DNA from 3 places in the Nocardia sp. NBC_01329 genome. Region 2 is predicted to be linked to each of the others. Evidence: riboswitches for the same ligand, from Rfam matches in the RefSeq annotation. Region 2 holds a riboswitch; each other region holds the start of a gene.
The links. Region 2 has a riboswitch for cobalamin ahead of OG405_RS08445 (FecCD family ABC transporter permease). Riboswitches for the same ligand answer to the same signal wherever they lie in the genome.
Positions count from the first base shown of each region.

Region 1: linked by a shared signal. The riboswitch ahead of metE (5-methyltetrahydropteroyltriglutamate--homocysteine S-methyltransferase) and the one ahead of OG405_RS08445 (FecCD family ABC transporter permease) in region 2 are both predicted to bind cobalamin.
Region 3: linked by a shared signal. The riboswitch ahead of OG405_RS15305 (FecCD family ABC transporter permease) and the one ahead of OG405_RS08445 (FecCD family ABC transporter permease) in region 2 are both predicted to bind cobalamin.

Region 1 is NZ_CP108381.1:977,150-982,086, reverse strand. It holds gene OG405_RS04590 (pyruvate carboxylase) at 1-2,390, opposite strand, end outside; cobalamin riboswitch at 2,700-2,903, shown strand; gene metE (5-methyltetrahydropteroyltriglutamate--homocysteine S-methyltransferase) at 3,053-4,937, shown strand, end outside.
Region 2 is NZ_CP108381.1:1,801,065-1,806,001, reverse strand. It holds gene OG405_RS08450 (short-chain fatty acyl-CoA regulator family protein) at 1-657, opposite strand, end outside; cobalamin riboswitch at 845-1,080, opposite strand; cobalamin riboswitch at 1,350-1,564, shown strand; gene OG405_RS08445 (FecCD family ABC transporter permease) at 1,672-2,724, shown strand; gene OG405_RS08440 (ABC transporter ATP-binding protein) at 2,724-3,494, shown strand; gene OG405_RS08435 (ABC transporter substrate-binding protein) at 3,495-4,505, shown strand; gene OG405_RS08430 (IclR family transcriptional regulator) at 4,612-4,937, opposite strand, start outside.
Region 3 is NZ_CP108381.1:3,406,721-3,411,657, reverse strand. It holds gene OG405_RS15310 (ABC transporter ATP-binding protein) at 1-493, opposite strand, end outside; gene OG405_RS15305 (FecCD family ABC transporter permease) at 493-1,545, opposite strand; cobalamin riboswitch at 1,655-1,866, opposite strand; gene OG405_RS15300 (hypothetical protein) at 1,918-2,283, shown strand; gene OG405_RS15295 (MFS transporter) at 2,591-4,045, opposite strand; gene OG405_RS15290 (long-chain-fatty-acid--CoA ligase) at 4,055-4,937, opposite strand, start outside.

The sequences.
Region 1 (4,937 bases), 820 kb from region 2:
GGCTCCAGATCACAGACATTGCGCAGGTTCAGCCCGGTGTCGTATTCACTGTGCGCGGCGGCGGCCACGATCGCCGACAGCGCCGGCTGGCTGGTGGTGCCCGCCATCGCCGCAGACGCACCGTCGACGGCATCCGCACCGGCCTGCCAGGCGGCGAGATAGGTGGCCAGCTGCCCACCGGGGGTGTCGTGAGTGTGCACATGGACCGGCAGATCGAAATTGCTACGCAGCGCGGACACCAGTTTCACCGCCGCCGGAGCGCGCAGCAATCCGGCCATATCCTTGATCGCCAGCACATGCGCGCCCGCGTCCACGATCTGCTCGGCCAGCTTCAGGTAGTAATCCAGCGTGTAGAGCTTCTCGTCCGGATCGGCGAGATCACCGGTATAGGACAGCGCCACTTCGGCGATCGCGGTACCGGTTTCGCGGACCGCGTCGATCGCCGGGCGCATCTGGTCGACATTGTTCAGGGCGTCGAAGATCCGGAAGATATCGATCCCGGTCTCGGTGGCCTCGGCCACGAAAGCCCGGGTCACCCGCTCCGGGTAAGGCGTGTATCCGACGGTGTTGCGGCCGCGCAGGAGCATCTGCAGGCAGATGTTCGGGATCGCCTCGCGCAGCGCCGCCAGCCGCTCCCACGGGTCTTCGTACAAGAATCGCAACGCCACATCGTAGGTCGCCCCACCCCATGCCTCGATCGACAACAGCTCCGGGGTCAGTCGCGCCACATGCCCGGCCACATCCAGCAATCCGTTGGTCCGCACCCGGGTCGCCAGCAGCGACTGATGGGCGTCCCGGAACGTGGTGTCGGTGACCCCGACCGCCTTCTGCTCCCGCAGTGCCCGGGCGAAACCTTCGGGGCCCAGCGTCAGCAACCTCTGCCGCGAACCGTCCGGCGGCGGCACCGACAGATCGATCGCGGGCAGTTTGTCGTGCGGATACACCGCGGTCGGCCGAGCACCGTGCGGTTTGTTCACGGTCACATCGGCGAGGTAGTTCAGGATCTTGGTGCCGCGGTCGGCCGGCTCACGCGTAGCCAGCAGTTCCGGCCGTTCGTCGATGAACGACGTGGTGATCCGGCCCGCGGTGAAATCCTCGTCGTCGAGGACAGCGAGCAGGAACGGGATATTGGTGGTGACGCCGCGGATACGGAACTCCATCAGCGCACGCCGCGCACGGGCCACCGCGGCCGGGAATTCCCGGCCCCGGCAGGTGAGTTTGACCAGCATGGAATCGAAGTAGGCCCCGATCTCGGCGCCGAGATTGGCGCCACCGTCGAGCCGGATCCCGGCGCCGCCGGGGGTGCGGTACGCGGTGATGCGGCCGGTATCGGGACGGAAACCGTTCGCCGGATCCTCGGTGGTGATCCGGCACTGCAGGGCCGCGCCCCGGATGGTGACCTTGTCCTGGCTCAACCCCAGATCCGCCAGACTCTCGCCGGCCGCGATCCGCAACTGGGACTGCACCAGGTCCACATCGGTGATCTCCTCGGTCACCGTATGTTCCACCTGGATCCGCGGGTTCATCTCGATGAACACGTGGTTGCCGCGCTCGTCGAGCAGGAATTCCACGGTGCCCGCGCAGCTGTACCCGATCTGCCGGGCGAAGGCCACCGCGTCCGCGCAGATCCGGTCCCGCAGTTCCGGGTCCAGGTTCGGCGCCGGGGCCAGCTCGATCACCTTCTGATGCCGCCGTTGCAGCGAACAGTCGCGCTCGAACAGATGCATGACATTGCCCTGGGTATCGGCCAGGATCTGCACCTCGATATGGCGCGGATTGACCACAGCCTGCTCCAGGAACACCGTCGGATCGCCGAATGCCGACTCCGCCTCGCGCGAAGCCGCCTCGATCGCCTCCCGCAGTCCGGACCGCTCGGCGACCCGGCGCATTCCGCGCCCGCCGCCACCGGCGACGGCCTTCACGAATATCGGGAACTCCATGGACTCCGACGCCGCGAGCAGCTCCGCCAGATCGGCCGAGGGCGCGCTCGAATTCAGCACCGGCAGCCCGGCCGCCTTCGCCGCGGCGATCGCGCGCGCCTTGTTACCGGCCAGTTCGAGGACTTCGGCGGAGGGGCCGATGAAGGTGATCCCCTCCCGCGCGCATGCCGCGGCCAGATCCGGATTCTCCGACAGGAACCCGTACCCCGGGTAGATCGCGTCGGCACCCGCTGTCTCGGCGGCCTCGATGATCGCCTCGACCGAGAGGTAGGCGCGGACCGGATGGCCTTCCTCCCCGATCTCGTATGCCTCGTCGGCCTTCAGGCGGTGGACCGAATTGCGGTCTTCGTGCGGGAAGACGGCAACCGTCCCGACACCGAGCTCGTATGCCGCGCGGAAGGCTCGGATGGCGATTTCGCCGCGGTTGGCAACCAAGACTTTCGAGAACATTGAACCAACGTACCCGGCGCCGCATCCAGGATCGACAGCGAAGTCCACTTGGCAGGATCTTCACAAGCGCGTATGGCAACGCTGCGAAGTCTTGTTCATAGCACCGTCATATCTCACCGACAACGACCCAGGCCTGTACGTATCCTCCGCCGCCGCGATATCCCGCCAGTCCAGGGCGCTCGGCCGATCTTGCGAAGGTATGCGAAGCCGAATGCGACCGGGCACCGTCCGGACCGCCCTGGGCAGCTCGGCGCGTCCACGTTATTGTGGTCCACGCAGCTGGTCCGCCGGCCGGACGACGAGGAGCCCCGAACGTCCGCCCCCGGCGCCGAAGCCCGCAATACGCGGGTGAGAGGGAATCCGGTGGGAATCCGGAACTGTCCCGCAGCGGTGAGCAGGAACGACCGCCGTCATCAGCACTGGGCCGTACAGCCTGGGAAGCGACGGCCAGTAGGTCGGCCGTAACGGCCGGTGCCCGCGAGTCCGAAGACCTGCCGGTTGTACCGGGTACGCCGTATCCGGTGGCCACCGCCTCGTGGATCAGGCGCCGCCACCAGTGCTGACATTTCGACCTGCCCTTGCGGCCGGGTCGTCCGGGGTCTCATCGGTGCCGTGCGTCCGTGAACGGCGATGGCCGTCGAACTTCAGCACTGGAGAACACCGTGACTGTTATTTCGCAGAGCCCGTTCACCGCAACGGTTCTCGGACTTCCCCGGGTGGGCCCGCGCCGGGAGCTCAAACGCGCGATCGAGTCCTACTGGAACGGGCGCATCGACGCGGCGCAGCTGCACGAGACCGGGCGCGCATTGCGCCGCGATCAGTACGCCGAGCTGGCTGCCGCCGGCCTGGATTCGATCCCCGTCGGCACCTTCTCCTACTACGACCAGATGCTCGATACGGCCGCCCTACTGGGCGCCCTGCCGACCCGGGTGGCCGATATCGAGAATCCGCTGGACCGCTATTTCGCGGCCGCCCGCGGCAACGAATCGGTGGAACCGCTGGAGATGACCAAGTGGTTCGATACGAACTACCACTATCTGGTCCCCGAACTCGGTCCGGAGACGACCTTCACTCTGCATCCCGGCGATCTGCTGGAGCAGGTGGCGGAGGCGATCGAATCGGGCGTCGCGGCACGGCCCGTGGTCATCGGGCCGGTCACCTTCCTGAAACTCGCCAAGGCCACCGGCGGGGCGGCCCTGGACCGCGTCGGGGAACTGATCCCGCTGTACCGGGAGCTGCTGCGGCTGCTGGCCGAAGCGGGGGCGAAGTGGGTGCAGCTCGACGAGCCCGCTCTGGTCACCGATCTCACCGAGGCCGAGATAGCGACACTGCGTCACGTCTACACGGAACTGACGGAATCGGAGAACCGCCCGGCCATCCTGGTCGCCACCTACTTCGGCCATCCGGGGCCGGCGCTGGATGCTCTGGCCGGGACCGATATCGAAGGTATCGCGGTCGATCTGGTCGCGGGTGCCGATATCGCCGCGGTCGCGGCGATTCCCGCACTGGCACACAAACTGCTCGTCGCGGGTGTGGTCGACGGCCGCAACGTGTGGCGCACCGATCTGGACGCCGCGCTGTCGACACTGGCCGCACTGCTGGGCAGTGTGCGGTCTCTGGCGGTCTCCACCTCGTGCTCACTGCTGCACGTCCCCTACTCGCTGGCGGTGGAGGCCCGGCTCGACGACGCGCTGCGTTCCTGGCTCGCCTTCGGTGCCGAGAAGACCGCCGAGGTGCGGGTGCTGGCCAGTGGTCTGAATTCCGGGACCGAGGCCGTCGCAGCGGAACTGGCGGCTGCTCGCGCCGCCGCGGCGAGCCGCCGAGACGATCCGCGGATCGGCAACGCGCAGGTACGCGCGCGGCTGGCGGCACTGGGCCCGGATGCTGTTCGGCGGGCGCCCGCCGAACAGCGCCGGTCCCTGCAACAGGATCGGCTGCGGCTCCCCGCCCTGCCCACCACCACTATCGGCTCCTACCCACAGACCTCGGCGATCCGGCTGGCCCGCGCGGCACTGCGCTCCGGCGAGATCGACCGAGCCGAGTATGTGCGGCGGATGCGGGCGGAGATCAGCGAGGTCATCGCGCTCCAGGAGAAGCTGGAGCTCGATGTACTGGTACACGGCGAACCGGAACGCAACGATATGGTGCAGTACTTCGCCGAACAGCTCGACGGATTCGCGGCCACGGAACTGGGCTGGGTGCAGTCCTACGGCACTCGCTGCGTACGCCCGCCGATCCTGTTCGGCGATGTCTCCCGCCCCGCCGCGATGACGGTGGACTGGATCACCTACGCGCAGTCGCTCACCGATAAACCGGTCAAGGGCATGCTCACCGGTCCGGTCACTATCCTGGCCTGGTCCTTCGTCCGCGACGACCAGCCCCTGGCGGACTCGGCTCGGCAGGTTGCCCTGGCCATCCGGGACGAGACGGTGGATCTGCAGAGCGCCGGTATCCGGATCGTCCAGGTCGACGAACCGGCCCTGCGTGAACTGCTACCACTGCGCACCGCCGATCAGCGGGCGTACCTGGACTGGTCGGTGGACGCGT
Region 2 (4,937 bases):
CGCGAGCGTGAGCCTGCGCGCTCCCGGATCGTAGATCCTCTTGGGCCCGGGCCGCACCGGATCCTCCGACCGGATTCGCACCCCCACCCCGTGCTCGTCGCGCAGTAGTCGCGCCAGCTGCAGATCCAGACCGCCGATACTCAACCCGCTCGCGGCGAAGAGATCCTCGGCGGCGGCGTCGAGTGCGGGGATATGGTTGCGCCGGTCGTAGAAATAGTCGCGGACATCTTCATACGGCATCGCGGTGCGCAGATCCGGCATCGGACCGTCGAGCCCAGCAGTGAACTGCTCGAGCTGCCCGTTGGCCGCGCGCAGACGCCGGTGCTGCCTGATCAGCAACCGCGCCGCCGACGGCACTCGCGAAAGCAAATCATCCAGCTCGCTGCCGCTCACCGAAGCAGATTCGGGGTCCTCGGTGAACACCTCATGCAGATCTGCCAGCAACCGAGCATCGGTCTCCGGCGCGAAGAACCCCACCTCCAAGTCGAATGTCGATGTCAGACGCATCAGCACCGGCACCGTTAGCGGGCGCTGATCGTTCTCCAGCTGATTGACATAGCTCAGCGACAACCCGAGCGCCTTGGCCAGACCGGATTGCGACAGGCTCCGCTGCTCACGCAAGGCACGAAGTCGGCCACCGGCATACATCTTCTCCACAGCCAGGTTCCTTTCCGAGATCGGCACTCGCTCGCCCACGCGAAACCGCAACCGTCCTGTCCGCACCGGCCGTGCGGAGGCCGGCGATGGCCGGTGACCTCGAAGCATCAGCACGGACCTGAGCCGCAACCCGCATGCGGGAAATCGGCGTACCGCCCGATCCACGAGGCGACGACCGCCGGACACGTCGTGTCCGGCACAACCGGCAGGTCTTCGGACTCATGGGCACCGACCTCGATCGGTCGACTCGGGATCGGAAACACTCCCCGAGCTGGTACTACCACGCCATCGCTTCCCAGGACACAACCCAGTGCATGTGACGGCGGTCGCTCCCACTCACCGCTGCGGGACAGTTCCGGATTCCCACCGGATTCCCTCTCACCATCCGCTCGAAATCACCCGACCTCGAGTGGAAGGCTTCGACATCTCGCGCCATCACTGAAGCGCAAGACGAACCAGCTGCGCTCGCCAGAATATCCCTGCTGCGAAACACCGACCCAACAGGGCCGCAGCGCCACAACGCGCCAGGACCGGGTCGGCGCCCGGAAGCTACCGGAGCTCACCGGCATCCGGTGCCGCCGCAGAGTCCGACACCGCTTACCCGGCCCTGCCTCGAAGCAGCGAGGTGTTCTCGATGAGTCGCACGACCGAGGCCGGTGATCGAGAACACCGGCCTCCCTCGTGGGCTCGAATGCTAGTGTGACCAGGCGCTGGTTGCCGCTCGTCCCCGGACGGGCGGCTCGCAAGAGGGAATCCGGTGAGAATCCGGAGCTGCCCCGCAGCGGTATGTGGAAACGACCGCGGTCATCAGCACTGGGCGCCCGGCCCGGGAAGCGACCGCCAGTAGGCGACGCCTTCCAGCGTCATGTCCACGAGTCCGAAGACCTGCCCGCGTGGTCGCGCCGACGGCGCGGTCTTCGGTCGACTCCGAGGGAGCGGTTGACGAGATATGGGTCGTAAGGCGCTCTCCTCTGCGCACATCTGTTTCGAGACAGTGCGGGTAGAGCTGGATCGATGAGAACTGTCGAGAGGCGCCGACCGGCGGTCGCCGTGCTCGCCGCCGGTTTGATCGCGGCGCTCGCGTTGGTCTCCGTGCTGGCATTGGCGCTGGGTGCGGCGCACATTCCCTGGCGTGACACGGTCTGGTTCCTATGGGCCGAACTCACCGGCGCGACGGTGGTCGCCGGCGATATCGCCGACTATCGGATCGTCGTCGATTCGCGTCTGCCTCGCGTGTTGCTGGCGGCTCTGGTCGGGGGCGGTCTCGGCGGAGTCGGGTTGCTGGTGCAGGCGATGGTTCGTAACGCTCTCGCCGACCCTTATGTCCTCGGTATCTCCTCCGGTGCGTCGGTGGGCGCCACCGCAGTCGTACTCTTCGGGGCCTTCGGCGCGTTGGGGATCTACGCATTGTCGACGGCGGCCTTCGCCGGGGCGCTGGGCGCGACTGTGCTGGTCTATCTGATGGCGCGCTCGGCCGCCGGGCTGGTACCGCTGCGACTGGTGCTCACCGGTACCGCCATCGGCTACGGGTTCTCCGCCGCGACGACGGTGCTGGTGTTCATGGCCCCGCACGGCGATGCCGCCCGTTCAGTGATGTTCTGGCTGCTCGGAAGCCTGGCGGGGGCCACCTGGCAGATGGTGCCCCTCGTCGCCGCGGTCACCGTGATCGGACTGGTGGTGATCGCCGTGTACGCGCGACACCTCAACGCGCTGTCGATGGGAGACGAGGTCGGCGCCGCACTGGGGATGAACGCTGCCAGGTTCCGGCTGTCCCTGTTCGTGGTCTCCGCCGCGATGACAGGCTGTTTCGTCGCGGTATGCGGGGCGATCGGCTTCGTCGGACTGGTGGTTCCCCATATCGCCAGACTGCTGGTGGGCGCCGACCACCGGCGCCTCACCATCGTGACACCGCTGCTGGGCGCGGTGTTCCTGGTGACCGCGGACCTGTTGGCGCGCACGCTCATCCCACCGCAGGAATTACCGCTGGGCGCGATCACCGCAGCGGTGGGCGTTCCCGTATTCGTGCTGTTGATGCGCCGTCGCGGCGCACTGGTGGAGCACGGCTGATGCGGGTCGACTACGAGGATGTCACCGTCGAGTTCGACGGCACGACGGTTGTCGAGGCGGTGACCCTGGCCGCCGCGCCGGGGCAGTTCATCGGCATTGTGGGCCCGAACGGCAGCGGTAAGTCCACCCTGCTGCGCTGCCTCTACCGGGCACTGTCACCGACAGCGGGACGAATCCTGGTCGACGATAGGGATGTCTCGACGATCAGTATGCGGGAGAACGCCCGTCAGGTAGCGGCGCTGACCCAGGATACGAACACCCCGTTCGACTTCACCGCCGCCGAGGTCGTCGCCACCGGGCGTCTGCCGCATACCGCGCTGCTGCGCGGGACGCAGCGACACGATCGGGAGATCTGCTCCGCGGCGATGGCCACGGCCGATATCGGTCATCTCGCGGCGCGCGGATTCCTGACTCTGTCCGGCGGTGAGCGCCAACGGGTTCTGATCGCGCGGGCGCTCGCCCAGCAGCCGCGAGTTCTGGTCCTGGACGAGCCGACCAATCACCTCGACGTCCATCACCAGTACAGCGTGCTGTCCGCGGCGCGAGGTCTGGGCATCACTGTGGTCGCGGCGCTGCACGACCTCAACCTGGCCGCCCAGCATTGCGACCGGATCTTCGTCCTGTACAGGGGCCGGCTCGTTTGTTCGGGCCCCCCGGATGAGGTGATCACCGCAGAGGTGATCACCCGTTGGTTCTCGATCGGCGGCCATATCGTCAGCCATCCCCGGCTGGGCGTCCCGCAGATCATCTTCGATCAGAAGGAACGATAGATGAGACCATCCCGGCTGATCACGGCCGTCGCTGTCGGGTGCGCGATTGTCACGACAGCGTGCGGCGCCGACGTGCAGGAGGCGCCGAAGGGCGCGGTCGGCGCGTCGGTGACGGTGACCAACTGTGACGCTCCGCTCACCATCGACGGTATTCCCGAGCGGGTTGTCACCAACGACACCGGGATCACCGAGATGATGCTGGCCCTCGGCCTGGCCGACCGGCTGGTGGGCTACGCCAGCCACCCCGGTAAAGAACGCGATATCGCCACTTCTCCGTGGAAGGGCGACTTCGAACGCGTACCGACACTCGGTGACGCCTTCACCCGCGAAGTCGTCCAGGCCGCGGCCCCCGATTTCGTCTTCGCCGGCTGGAACTACGGGTTCAAGGAGTCCACGGGTCTCACCCCGGACTGGGTGCGCTCGATCGGCGCGGTGCCCTATCAGTTGACCGAGGCCTGCCGGCAACCCGGAACGAAGCGCCGCGGGGTGATGGAACCGCTCGACGCCCTGTATACGGACCTGACCAACCTCGGCGAGATATTCGACGTGCGCGACGAGGCGGACGAACTTATCTCCCGATACCGTGACCAGGTCGCCGCAGCCGCGGACGGCGCACCTGCCGGACAGGAACCGGCCCGCGTTTTTCTGTTCGACAGCGCGACACCGGAACCGTTCACCTCGGGCCGTACCGCCGCGCCGTCACAAATCATCCGTGAGGCCGGTGGCACCAATATCTTCGACGATCTCAACGACTCGTGGACCACGACCTCATGGGAAGCCGCGGCACAGCGGGATCCACAGGCGATCGTGATCGTCGACTACGGCGCCGGCCCGGAGAACTCGGTGCAGGCGAAGATCGACCATTTGCGCGCACAACCACTGATGGCCGGTACGACCGCTGTCCGCGAGAACAACATCATCGCGTTGCCCTACGCCGCACTGGTCGAAAGCCCACGCAACCCACAGGCTGTCGTCACAGTCGCCGATTTCCTCCGCTCCAGCGGCTACTGACCACGACGAACGCCGCTGCCGTGAGGCCGGCCCCTGCCGCGAGTCTTCCGGCCCTCGATGCAGCATCCGACCACGACGACACCCGTAGTGACTTCACAGGTGCCGATCAATTGTCCGATGGCGCCGTCGAGGAGCTCGGCTTGCCGGACGAAGGTGTTCTCTTCCTCGTCGAATGGGTCGCTGTCGCCGTATCCGGGGCGGTCGAGGGCGATCCCGCTTTCCCTTCGAGTCGTTTCGAGAGCTGATACGCGGACTCGACCAGGCGGGTCCCCAATTCCGGCAAGCGAGTGCCGTCGAAGCGTGATTCGACGCCGGTGAGGCTCAAGGCCCACGCAGGCTGACCGGCCCGGTCGAATACCGCGGCGCCGACACCCCAGCTGCCCTCGACGATCAGGCCCGGATTCAGCGCGTACCCGTTCTGCCGAGTTACCG
Region 3 (4,937 bases), 1.6 Mb from region 2:
GCTCGTCCAGGACGAGCACTCGGGGCTGCTGGGCGAGCGCACGCGCGATCAGGACTCGTTGGCGTTCACCGCCGGAGAGCGATAGGAAGCCGCGCGTCGCGAGCTGACCGATATCGGCTGATTCCATCGCCGCGGAGCAGATCTCCCGGTCGCGTCGCTGTGTGCCGCGCAGCAGTGCGGTATGTGGCAGGCGTCCGGTGGCCACGACCTCGGCGGCGGTGAAATCGAACGGGGTGTTCGTATCCTGGGTCAGCGCCGCTACCTGACGGGCGTTCTCCCGCATGCTGATCGCCGAGATATTCGTCCCGTCGACCAGGACTCGTCCCGTCGCCGGTGACAGCGCCCGGTAGAGGCAGCGCAACAGGGTGGACTTACCGCTGCCGTTCGGGCCCACGACGCCGATGAACTGTCCCGGTTCGGCAGCCAGGGTCACCGACTCGAGGACCCTCGTGCCGTCGAACTCGACCGTGACGCTTTCGTAGTCGACGCGCATCAGCCGTGCTCCACCAGTGCGCCGCGGCGTCGCATCAACAGCACGAATACGGGGACTCCCACCGCCGCGGTGATGGCGCCAAGGGGTAATTCCTGCGGTGGGATGAGTGTCCGTGCCAACAGGTCCGCGGTCACCAGGAATACCGCGCCCAGCAGCGGTGTCACGATGGTGAGTCGCCGATGGTCGGCGCCCACCAGCAGCCTGGCGATATGGGGAACCACGAGTCCGACGAAGCCGATTGCCCCGCATATCGCGACGAAGCATCCGGTCATCGCGGCGGAGGCGACGAACAGGAACAGCCGGAAGCGGGAGGCGTTCATCCCGAGTGCGGCGCCGACCTCGTCGCCCATCGACAGTGCGTTGAGGTGTCGTGCATACACGGCGATGACCGTCAGTCCGGTCGCGGCCACGGCGGCGACCAGGGGAACCATCTGCCAGGTCGCTCCGGCCAAGCTCCCGAGCAGCCAGAACATCACCGAGCGGGCGGCATCTCCGTGCGGGGCGAGGAATACCAGCACCGTCGTCGCTGCGGAGAAGCCGTAGCCGATGGCGGTGCCGGTGAGGACCAGCCGCAGCGGTACCAGCCCGGCGGCCGACCGCGCCATCAGGTACACGAGCAGCGTGGCGCCGAGTGCCCCGGCGAAGGCCGCGGTGGAGAGTGCGTAGATGCCGAGCGCGCCGAAGGCTCCGAAGAGTACGACCGCGGTGGCGCCCACCGATGCTCCTGAGGAGATTCCGAGAACGTAGGGGTCGGCGAGCGCGTTTCGCACCATGGCCTGTACCAGCAGCCCGACCCCGCCGAGACCGGCCCCGACGAGCGCCGCCAACAACACCCGGGGCAGCCGGGAGTCGACGACGATCCGATAGTTCGCCACATCGCCGGCCGTCACGGTGCCGCCGGTGAGTTCGGCCCACAGGAACCACACGGTGTCACGCCAGGGGATATGTGCCGCGCCCAGTGCCAGCGCGAGGACGGAGACCACCGCAAGCGCCGCGATCAGGACAGGTACCAGCACGGCGACCGACAGCCGCCGCCTCTTGACAGTTCTCATCGGACCGGCGCTACCTTGCCGTCCCGCTCTGGGGTGCGCGAACGCATGCACGCGCCGCGCAGCTCATATCTGGTCAACCGCTCCCTCGGAGTCGACAGGGGACCGCGCCGTCGGCTCGGTCACGCGGGCAGGTCTTCGGGCTCGTGGACACGATGCCGGACGGCGTCACCTACTGACGGTCGCTTCCCGGGTTGTGCGCCCAGTGCTCATGACCGCGGTCGTTTCCACATACCGCTGCGGGGCAGCTCCGGATTCCCACCGGATTCCCTCTTACGAACCGCCCGTCACGGACGGGCGGTAACCAGCGCGCCGTCACCCTAGCAGCCGCTGGGGCCGTTCATCCTGCTGGCGGTCACCGGTCTGGTCTGGACGGTGGGTGCGTTCGTATTCCTGGCGCGGCGGATGCTGCCCGATTTCTGGTTCGAACGTGGTGTCGCCGATGTCGGTCAGGCGATGGGTGTGACTTCCACGGGTCTGATTCTGCTGCGGGTGGTCGACCCGGATCTGAAAACCCCTGCGTATCAGGCTTTCGGCTATAAGCAGCTGATCATGGAGCCGTTCTTCGGTGGTGGACTGGTGACTGCGGGCGTTATTCCGATCATCGCCAACTTCGGCGTCGGCTGGTTGCTCGCCGGGACGGTCGCGCTGTTCGTGGGCGCACTCGCCGCCGGCCTGTTGTACTTCGGTCGCCGCCCTATCGCCACTTCTACGTCGGAGCCGGCCACCGTCTCACCGTGACATTCGCGGTAGCGGCATGTCCCGGCGCCCGAAACAGGCGCCGGGACATAGTGCTTCGGGGTTTTCCCGGCCTCGTCGGTCCGTGTGTTCAGCAACTCGACGAAGCCCGGCCGGGTAGCCGTCGGCCGCGTGAGACCTCGACGTAGTTGCCGGTTCAATATGTCGACGTGCCACAGCGCGCCGTCGTCGCCTGACCCGGCACGCCGGCCATAAAGCCGGCTTCTGGCAGGCTGTACCTACGTAGCTGCTCGACGCGGTCGACGTGCCTTCCGGTGGCGTGGCGCACATGATGAAGCGGCCGGTTTCATCAGCGGGAGGTGGGGGGTTTGATCGTGCGGATGACAACGAGTGCGATCAGGAAGGCGAGTGCGGTGAAGCCGGTTCCTGCGGCGAATGCGGTGGCGATCCCGTGTGCCTGGACGTCGGGTGGCAGGTCGTTGCCCTCGGCACCGCCCATGTCACGAATCGCTGTGCCGAATGCTGTCACCAGTACGGCGAACCCGAGTGCGCCGCCGCCGATCCACTGCATGGTCTGTAGTGCTCCGGATGCGGCGCCCGTGTCCTGTGGTGCGACCCCGGACAGGATGGTGATCGTCAGCGGGACGGTGGTGAGGCCCACTCCGATACCGGCCAACAGTAGGGGGCCGAGCACCGCTGTCAGGTAGCCGCTGTCGGTGTGGAGTTGGGTGAGCCAGAGCATCGCTGCGGTCGCCAGGGCGGCGCCCGCGACCATTACCACCTTGGTGCCGAAACGCTGCACCAATCGTGGCACGGCATACACGGTCGCGAAGACTGCGACTGTCAGTGGCAGGAATGCGAGTCCGGTGCGCACCGGACTGTAGCCGCGGATGTCCCGCAGGAACTGCGTCATGAAATAGATGATGTCGAACAGGGTGGTCGGCACCAGTAGCATGTTGATATAGGCGCCGGCCCGGTTGCGGTCGGTGAACAACCGCAGCGGCAGGATCGGTTGTGCCGCGCGCGACTCGTTGACTACGAACACAGCGACCAACACCGCACCGGTGGCGCAGAATCCGATCGTTTGCGAGTCGGACCAGCCGTGGGCGGAGGCGCGGATGAATCCGTAGACCACAGCGCCGATGCCTGTGGTGCCCAGGAGAGCGCCGGGCATGTCGAAGCGGCCGGGACGGCGTTCGGTCTCATCGATGAACAGCAGTGCGAGTACGGCTATGGCCAATCCGATGGGTACGTTGATGAAGAACACCCATCGCCAGTTCGCGTAGTGGGTGAGGATGCCGCCGAGGATCAGTCCGGTGGCGAGGCTGACGCTGAACATCGCGGAGAATAGACCGAGCGCACGGTTGCGGCGTGGGCCCTCCGCGAAGTTCGTCGCGATCAGGGCGAGCACACTCGGCGCGGCGAAGGCCCCGCCCAAACCCTGCACGACTCGTGCCGCAATGAGCCAGGCGGGGCCGGTGGCCAGGCCGCCGGCGAGCGAAGCCACGGTGAATATGAGCACTCCGCCCACGAAGCAGACACGGCGGCCGAGGATGTCGCCGGCCCGGCCACCCAGCAGTAACAGGCCGCCGAAGGCGAGCGTATAGGCGTTGAATACCCAGGCAAGATCGGTAGTGGAGCAGTTCAGGTCGGCGCGGACGTCGGGCAGCGCGATATTGACGATAGTGACATCCAGCCCGATCATCAATTGGCACAGCAGGACAATGGCCAGGATGACGTTGGGGCGGTGTTTGCGTGCAGGCAGGTGGGCCGATTGCTCGGTCCGGGCATCGGTAGTTGCCACGGGCCACTCCTAATTCTGGTCGCGAACAGGGGCGATGTCGATGGCGGCAGCGAGGGCGCCGATCGTCGGGGCGGACAGGAATTGCCGAGCCTGTACCGATGCGCCGGTCACATCACGGACTTTGCGGAGCATTGCTATCGCCGCGACGGAGGTGCCGCCCGCATGGAAGAAGTCGGTGGAGCGGTCGTAGCAGATACTTCCCATACCTGTTGTGTCACTGAGTAACTCGCTCCATACTTCCGCAACGATACGTTCGGTCGGCGTGGCGAGAGGCTCGGCGACCGGAGGGGGCTGGTGGTCGTGTATCGATTCGGGAAGCTCGCGGGTGGGCAGTGCGATTCCGGTGTCCCAGAAACCCGGGTCGGTGGCCAGCCGTTCGAGGATAGAGGTGAGGTCGTCGAATATCGCGTCCACAGTGCCGGGCGCGAACAATTCCGCAACGGCGTCGAGGCTGATGGTGACCTCGTCGTCCTTCCAGGGTGAAGGACCGACCTGCAGGTCCAGGGAGACCTGTGGGGTGCGGATGCTGCGGAAGGAGCCGAGGATCTGCACCGTTTCCGGCAGCTGGGCGGGTGGACGGAGTCCGAGCATGCTGTGGAACACCACCGGTGCCACCGGTCGTGTGTCGCGGCGGCGCCGTGCGATCTCGCGAGCGACGTCGACTCCGCTGAGTAGTGCGTGATCGAAGGTCTGGGCCGTCACCGATTGGGTGTGCCGGGCCATTTCGGTGAAGGTCGCCGCGTGGGCCAGTCGTAGTTCGACCAGCGCGGTGGTGGCGAACGGACCGATTACCTGGTCCAGGTCGGCAGAGAGCGCCATCCTGTCGAGGTAGAGCACATTGAGCAGGAAATGGCGATGGTGTGCGGCCCGGGCCAGGGCGATGGCGTAGCAG